One region of the Jeotgalibacillus haloalkalitolerans genome, then DNA from elsewhere that is predicted to be linked to it. Evidence: riboswitches for the same ligand, from Rfam matches in the RefSeq annotation. Region 1 holds a riboswitch; the other holds the start of a gene.
What was found. Region 1 has a riboswitch for thiamine pyrophosphate ahead of tenA (thiaminase II). Riboswitches for the same ligand answer to the same signal wherever they lie in the genome.

Region 1 (4,357 bases):
ACAATGCTAAGTTTATGTCCAACCAGATCGTCCTGAAAGGCGGATCATGCGTGACGCCTCTCTAGCATATCAGGCTGACGTACCGTAATTTCTTTTATCCGCATATGAGGTGGCAGTTCAGCGGGATCAGACTGGCAGATGATCCGGTGGAATCTTAATCCTTAAACATCCTGCCGAACCTTTTGGCGGGGTGTTTAGCCTTTTGTCCTAACACGTATATCTTTCGGTGTGATGATGCCCTGTTATTGTGATAGTACAGAATTTGAATAGTACAGATAAAATATTTTACGGAGCTTATAAAATAATAATGGATACGATTACAACAGAAAAATGTGTAGTCTGTATTAGTGTGAAACAGTTACTGTAACACAAAAATATTTTTGCGTTATAGGAGTGACTGTGATACTCTTTAACTGACAATTTCATTAATTTATTTACTGGGGGAGCCGAGTGGCTGAGACAGTCTTTAGCTGAACCCTTTGTACCTGATCTGGATGATGCCAGCGGAGGGAAGTATGCTTACATAGTTACGCGCATAAGCCGCTTCCTTTAAAAGGCAGTGGTGTTTTTTTATGTAAAAGAAGAAAGGAGGCAGACGATGAGTGAAACATGGTATTTTCTTGATTCCGGTCATGGCACACCGTCATTTAATATGGCGATGGATGAAGTGCTGATGAATTGGCACAGTGACGGAAAGATCCCGCCGGTACTGAGATTTTACGGATGGAAGCCCGCAGGTATATCAGTCGGCTTTTTCCAAAAGGTCGGTGGCAGTATAGACCTTGAGAACGCGAAGAAGTACGGCGTTGAGCTTGTACGCAGGCAGACCGGTGGCAGAGCAGTTCTGCACGATGATGAGCTGACGTATAGCGTGCTTGTATCTGAAGATCATCCCGCAATGCCAAAGTCGATTAAGGAAGCTTATCTTGTCTTATCAAAAGGCATTCTTGAGGGATACCGTGCGCTTGGTATTCCGGCTGAGTTTTCGATTCCAGAGGAGAAACAGAAGCAGGCCGGTTCAGCCGTCTGCTTTGAGGAACCATCGTGGTATGAACTGATGGTTGATGGCAAGAAGGCAGCCGGCAGTGCGCAGACGCGTAAAAAAGGTGTAATTCTTCAGCACGGTTCGATCCCGATCTCTATGGATATCGAAAAGTTATTTGACTTATTTATTTATCCAAATGAAAAAGTAAAAGAGCGTGCACGCCGCGCATTTACAAATAGAGCCGTCGCGATTAATGATGTGCTTGAGCGTCCTGTTACATTTGAAGAAGTGAATCATGCATTTAAAGAAGGGTTCATGAAAGGGCTTGAGATTGACCTGGAACCTTTTACACCGCCAGAAGAGATGTTAAGAGAAGCAGCAGAGCTTGAGAAGAAGTATCGGAGTGAAGAATGGAGTTATAAGCGGGAAGGGAGACAAAAAGTATGACAAATGCAAAAGAACATGTACGTAAACCGGAATGGTTAAAGGTAAAGCTGAATACGAATGATTCCTATAAGAAGCTTAAGAAAATGATGCGTGAGAAAAAGCTGAACACAGTATGTGAAGAGGCGAAATGCCCGAATATTCACGAGTGCTGGAGTGAACGGAAAACAGCAACATTCATGATCCTTGGGGACACCTGTACACGCGCATGCCGCTTCTGTGCTGTCAAAACCGGTCTGCCGAATGAACTTGACTGGGGCGAGCCGGAGCGGGTAGCAGAGTCTACTGAAATGATGGGCCTAAAGCACGTTGTTGTCACAGCGGTTGCACGTGATGACCTGAATGATGGTGGCGCAGCTGTATTTGCTGAGACTGTCCGTGCGATCCATCGCCGTCTGCCAAGCTGTACAGTGGAAGTATTACCATCAGATATGAAAGGTGATTATGAAAGTCTTCATACGCTGATGGACGCCGAGCCGGATATTTTTAACCACAATATCGAAACAGTCCGCCGCCTGACAAAGAGAGTGCGCGCGCGTGCCACGTATGATCGTTCACTGGAACTGCTTGCACGTGTAAAGGAAATTGCGCCGAACATCCCAACGAAATCAAGTATCATGGTTGGTCTTGGTGAGACAAAGGAAGAGCTGATTGAAGCAATGGATGATCTGCGTGCACACAATGTGGATATCCTGACACTTGGTCAGTATCTGCAGCCGACGAAAAAGCATCTGGATGTTGTGCGTTATTATCACCCTGATGAATTTGCAGAGCTGAAGGAAATCGCGCTTTCAAAAGGCTTCAAGCACTGTGAAGCAGGGCCAATGGTGCGTTCTTCATATCATGCGGATGAGCAGGTAAGTGAAACATCAGCACAGCGCCGGATTAAGTATCTAAAGGGCGTTGAAGCAGATGGCAGAACAGTAGACAACCTGCAGTAATAACTGAATACAGCTTGACCCACTGGGGGAGCCGGTTAAACCGGCTGAGACGGACTGTTGTCCGGACCCTTTGAACCTGATCTGGATCATACCAGCGTAGGGAAGTGGACGTATATGTGAACCTTGTTATATACGCCGCTTTCCAATATTGGGAAGCGGTGTTTTTTATTTGGTTTTGTTAAAGCTGGCTGATGATTGCAGCTCCAGGGGGACTTCACGACCGGGCGGTGAGTCCGCAGGCTTCGCCATGGCCTCACCTGTCCCTTCCTGCCATAGGAGTCGCTCCCTGCAGCGAGAATCACCAGCTGTGCAAGTTCAATAATGGTTTTAATAATACTTATTTAGTAACTGGCTTGGCAGATTTATTAAATGAAGGAGGAATCATTATGACTTTTTGTTCAGAAGTAAGAGAGGAATGCAGTGGGCTTTGGGAGGCAAGCTTTACGCATCCTTTTGTAAAAGGGATTGCAGACGGGACACTGCCGCTTGATGTATTTAAGTTCTATGTGATGCAGGATGCGTATTATTTAACCCATTTTGCGAAGGTGCAGGCAATTGGGGCTGTGAAAGCGGAAGATCTGAAGACAACAAAAAGCTTTGCACACCACTCAGAGCAGACCTGTGCAGCAGAGCTTGCGCTACATGAATCCTTTATGGAGCTGCTTGGCGTAACAGAAGAAGACTGGGCGTCATTCGAACCATCTCCGACTGCCTATGCCTATGTGTCACATATGTACCGGGCAGCTGATGGAAATCTGGCAGATATACTTGCCGCGATCCTGCCGTGCTACTGGCTTTACTATGAGATTGGCGAACAGCTGAAGAATAAGAAGCCGGATCATCCAATCTATCAGAAATGGATTGAGACTTACGGGTCTGAATGGTTTGGTGAACTCGTGAATGAGCAGATCAACCGAATGAATGAACTCGCAGTGGGGCTTTCTGAAAAAAGAATCGGAGAGTTAAAGATGCATTTCAGAAGAAGCAGCTATTACGAATGGAATTTCTGGGAACAGGCTTGGACGATGGAGTTTTGGACAATTCAACCAAAGGAGCGTGTGACACATGATTAATCAGCTAAGAGAAAAGAATCCGCTGGTCCATTGCATCACGAACTATGTTGTCGCTAATTTTCAGGCTAATGGCATGCTGGCACTTGGTGCATCGCCGGTGATGGGGGATGAAGAGAAAGAGGTTGAAGAGCTGGCATCGGTTGCTGATGCGCTGTCACTCAATATCGGTACGCTTCATCAGCGTTCAGTTAACAGTATGATACTGGCCGGCAGGGCTGCAAATAAAAAAGGGATTCCTGTCGTGCTCGATCCGGTTGGCGCAGGGGCAACCTCATACCGGTTATCAGTGATAGATGAGATTTTAATCGAAGTGAAGATTACGGCGCTCAGATGTAATGCGGGAGAACTGGCAACGATCATGAGAAAAGACTGGTCTGCTAAAGGTGTGGATGCAGGGGAAGGCGAGGGGGATCTAACTGAACTGGCTGTGGAGGCTGCAAAAAAATACGGCTTCATTGTTGCTGTAACAGGCCCTGTGGATATTGTGACTGACGGGCAAATCGTACATGAGATTCATGCAGGACACGCCATCATGTCGTCAGTTACGGGTATGGGATGCTTACTCTCAAGCGTTACAGCAGCTTTTCTGACTGTTGATCAGTCAACAGACGCTGTTGCGGAAGCTGTTCAGTATTACGGGGAAGCGGGTGAAAAGGCTGCCAGGATTTCTGACAGCCCGGGCAGTTTCAAAACAGCATTTATTGATGCAATGTTTTCACTCAATGAAAGCAGGCTTCAAAAAGGAGGCAGACGATGAAACAGGTACTGACGATTGCCGGATCAGATTCCGGAGGCGGAGCGGGCATTCAGGCGGATATTAAAACTTTTCAGGAGCTTGATGTATTCGGGACCTCTGTCATCACAGCAGTCACCGCTCAAAATACACGCGGTGTAATAGATGTTGCACCGGTGCC
Region 2 (4,357 bases), on a different contig from region 1:
TGAAGTGGCTATGGATCATCAATGCCGCTTTTCTGATGATTACGTTTTTTATAACAGCTTACTACCTGCTGCAGATTGATGAGATTGCCGCGCAAAATCCTGCACCCGGCGGAACCGGCGTACTCGTGATGCTATTAATTTCATCATGGATATCAATTCCTACAGCCATTTCATTCTTTCTGCTTGCGGCTGCGATCTTCATGGAACAGCGCAAAAAATCAAAGTCACAATAAAAATAACAGCAGAGAATGCGTCAATCTATATTTATTATGTAAAAAATCATATTACAACCTTAGTGCAGCGAAGCGTAAGGCAGCGACTTCGGGACGAATAGAAAAAGCTGAGACCCCGCAGCCAAAGGCGAGGAGGGCTCAGCAAGCTCCGTCCGGAAAGCGTCCGCGCAGCAAAACAATTGTAAAAAAAGGATGAGACAATATTTATTTGTCCCATCCTTTTTCTTATGCCTTTTTCGATTCTGTTAAAATAATCGGCTCACCTTTTGTAATCACGATTGTATGCTCAATCTGTGCAACAAGGCTGCCATCCGGCGTTTTATACGTCCAGCCGTCATTCTGCTCTTCAACAAAGTCTGCACCTGAAGAAATAAACGGTTCAAATGCAAGCACTGTTCCCTCTTTTAACAGTTCATTATCCCATGGATCATGATAGTTCAGAATATGGTCCGGTGCTTCATGCAGTGACTTTCCCACGCCGTGACCAGTCAGGTTCGTAATAACCTGATAACCGTTTTGTCTTGCAACACGTGATACTGTCTTTCCAAGCTGGCTCTTTTTTGAACCGGCTTTCGCTTTTTTCAGTGCCAGTGTAAAAGCCTGTTCTGCAGTTGCACATAACTTTTCAAGTTCTGCGTCATGTCCAACCACAAACGAAATACCCGTATCAGCAAAATAACCGTCAAGAGAACCTGAAACATCAATGTTTACAAGATCTCCCTCATTGATCACGCGGTCACCCGGGATTCCGTGTGCCACTTCATCATTTACACTGATGCAGGTGTAGCCAGGAAAATCGTATTCTCCTTTAGGGCCTGAAATGGCTCCATACTGTTCAAATTTCTGTTTTCCTATTTTATCAAGCTCAGCAGTTGTCACACCGGGCTTTGTTGCTGCACGCATTTCATCGCGGATCTCAGCAACGATTGCGCCGATTTTTTTCAACGCTTCTAATTCTTCGTTATTCTGTACGATCATACCGATTCTCTCCTTGCTGTATAATGGTTCACTATATCATATGTATGAAGGGAAATGCATGAATGATGCTGACTTTTGATAACCGTTTAATTTCCGCTCCAGCCGGAGGCTTTCCGGACGGCGGTCGCTACTCGTCCCGGAGTCCCCGTCTTCCGCTCCAATTAAACTTAGTTATTATTAATGTAAGTTAGTGAATTTCAAATATAAATATTTAGTTTTGATATTAATTATAACCTAAGTGTAGCGGAGCGTAAGGCGGCGACTCCGGCGGGATATGACGGACAGGTGAGACCCCGCAGGTGCGAAGCGTCCGAGGAGGCCCACCGCCGGCCCCGCGGAAAGCGCCCGCCTGAAGCGGAGTGAAACGATTAAGAGGATGCGACACTATGTCACATCCTCATTTGCATACATATAAGTTAAGCACTTGTCATCTGACGGTTGGTTGCAACTCTTGGGACTGAAATCAGCAGCGTTGCCATGACAATAGATGTCAGGATGAATGCAGGGCCCATGTAAGAGCCGTTATAGCCAAGTGAGAACAGCCATGCCGGTACGCCTTCGCTTCCCGATCCGAAAAAAATAACGCCGGCAAGGAAGTGGCACACGAATCTCATTAATGCCCCGATAAATACACCGATTGTAATGTACGTAGCTGCTTTCTTCATAGCGCCTTCTTCAAGTGAGCGTTTTACTGCTCCTGCAAACAGACCTGCAAATCCAATAACCGTAAATGCCAGCGGGTAATCAAGAATTCCCTGAACAGGATCAATGATATACGCTCCGAACATTGTCTGCAGCAGACCTACAAGAAATCCTGTCAGCAGGCCCCCTTTTAAGCCCCAGCGAAATGCCATCAGTACGATTGGGACCATCACAAAACTGATTGATCCGCCCTGTGGCCAGAGACTGAAGGAAAACTGGTCAAGGATAATTCCGATTGCAGAAAAGATCGCAACCTCCACTAGAAATAATAACTTTTTACGCTCCATTTTTTCTTCCTCCTATTGCGAAATTGATGCAGCTCGCACAGAGGGGAATTCAACGGGCCACTCCATATAAAAAAGGCCCCGGGGATAGAAACCCGGGACCCTGAAAAAGTCCGTTTCCATCCACATTCCTGCGTAAGCATTAACTTACAGGTTCGAAGGGTCTGAACAAATTGTTCACTCTCAGCCAATATGGCTCCCCTTGTGGAAATTGCATCTATTAATATTGTAACTTATATTCTGAATCATGTCATCTCCCCCACATTTTGTATGCTATACTATAACACGTCTTATTTACTCAGAAAGGAGGTCCCATTTCACATGCAGTGGTTAAAGAAAAGATTTATAGGCGGCAGGATACTGAAAACCGGTGTTGCGGTATTTTTAACTGCACTGATCTGTCAGTTGTTTAATTTACCTGTGGTTTTTGCAGTCATCACAGCAATTGTCACAATTGAACCGACAGCAGCCGACTCTATTAAAAAAGGCCTGATCCGTTTTCCTGCATCTGCAATCGGGGCCTCTATTGCGATGCTCGCCACTTTTCTGCTGGGCGATACAGCGATTACATATACAATTTCGGCCGTTTTGACGATCTGGATCTGTTATAAGCTGAAGCTTGATGCAGGTATGCTGGTTGCGACACTTACAGCAGTCGCAATGATTCCCGGCACAGAAGATCACTTTCTGCTTGAATTTATTAAGAGGCTCGGAACAACCGGAATCGGAATTTTAACGTCAACACTCGTGAACTTTTTACTGATGCCGCCTAAATATAAAGATCAGATTATTTCACTCATTTCAGGCGCACAATCAAAGCTCACTCAACTGCTCGCTGAAAGAATGAATGAACTGCTGGACCAGAAAAACTCACCAATGAATCTGGAATCCGCATCTAACCAGCTTCGCACCCAGCTTGACCGTGCAGATATGTTTTGCAGATTCCAGCTGCAGGAATGGCACTATCATTCATATAAACGTGAGGAAATGAATGAGATTCAGACACTGCAAAAAAAGATTTATCTGCTGAGGCAGCTGTCTTTTCATTTAGCAAACCTCATATCACTGCCATCAGATGATGCACCTGTGTGGTCAATTGAAGAAAAGCATGCCGTCCGTACACTTGTATCACAGCTCAACAACCGGATTATCAGAACGGGTGAACAGGAGCCGATGGACGCCGATGCTCTGGCGCTTCTGCGACATGAACTAAAAGGTGAGACGGATGAAGAAGAGCTGCCGGATAAAAGTTATATTTATTTTGAATTATTGACGATTCATGCACTGTTAAAGAAGCGCAGATCTTTTGTGAAGGTGCCAAGTGCGAAGCCGGAGGAGCTATAATATTAGTACATGCGAAAAGCCGGGGATTGCTCCCCGGCTTTTCATAGGTCTAAAGATACTTTTCTAAGAACATCCCCTGTTTTTCTACGAACCATGCATGGTTTTCTAAGAACATCCTCTTTTTTCTACGAACATACATTATTTATCCACGAACAGCAGTCATCTTTCTAAGAACCAACAACAACTACATCACATTAAAATACCTCGCATCAGGATGCGCAAACACAATCGCAGACACACTTGCCTCAGGTTCCATCATAAAGCCGTCTGTCAGCTGAACGCCGATCTCCTCAGGACGGATCAGCTTAAACAGTTTCTCCTGGTCCTCAAGCTCAGGACACGCCGGGTAGCCGAATGAGAAGCGCTGCCCCTGATATTTTGCACTGAAGCGTTCCTGCATTGTAAAGTCAACCGGATCCGGGAAGCCCCAGCGGTCTCTCATCTGCTGATGCAGCAGCTCTGCAAAGCCTTCAGCTGTTTCAAGTGCAAGTGCCTGAAGCGCATGACTTTCAAGAAACCTGCCTTCTTCTTTGTATTGCTGTGCTTTTTCGCGGATTCCCCTGCCGGCAGTGACAGTAAAGAATCCAACGTAGTCCATTACGCCGCTTTCTTTTGAACGGAGATAATCAGCGAGGCACAGATATGGTGCTCTTGGCTGACGCGGGAATGTAAAGCGTTCAATCTCCTGACCCGTTTCAGGGTGATAGATAATGACATCATCACCTTCACTTTGAGCAGGGAAGAACTGATAAACAGCAGCAGGTGTAATTAATCCTTCCCGCTTCACATCTTCAATGAGATGATCTACGGTTTCTT

Region 2: linked by a shared signal. The riboswitch ahead of thiT (energy-coupled thiamine transporter ThiT) and the one ahead of tenA (thiaminase II) in region 1 are both predicted to bind thiamine pyrophosphate.

What each region holds. Positions count from the first base shown of each region.
Region 1 is NZ_JAXQNN010000003.1:254,838-259,194, forward strand. Features, by position in the region: gene egtB (ergothioneine biosynthesis protein EgtB) at 1-65, shown strand, start outside; TPP riboswitch at 430-529, shown strand; gene UFB30_RS11375 (lipoate--protein ligase family protein) at 599-1,432, shown strand; gene lipA (lipoyl synthase) at 1,429-2,370, shown strand; TPP riboswitch at 2,385-2,490, shown strand; gene tenA (thiaminase II) at 2,757-3,443, shown strand; gene thiM (hydroxyethylthiazole kinase) at 3,436-4,200, shown strand; gene thiD (bifunctional hydroxymethylpyrimidine kinase/phosphomethylpyrimidine kinase) at 4,197-4,357, shown strand, end outside.
Region 2 is NZ_JAXQNN010000006.1:65,770-70,126, forward strand. Features, by position in the region: gene UFB30_RS14355 (hypothetical protein) at 1-233, shown strand, start outside; gene map (type I methionyl aminopeptidase) at 459-1,211, opposite strand; gene thiT (energy-coupled thiamine transporter ThiT) at 1,628-2,200, opposite strand; TPP riboswitch at 2,309-2,410, opposite strand; gene UFB30_RS14370 (FUSC family protein) at 2,519-3,541, shown strand; gene metH (methionine synthase) at 3,726-4,357, opposite strand, start outside.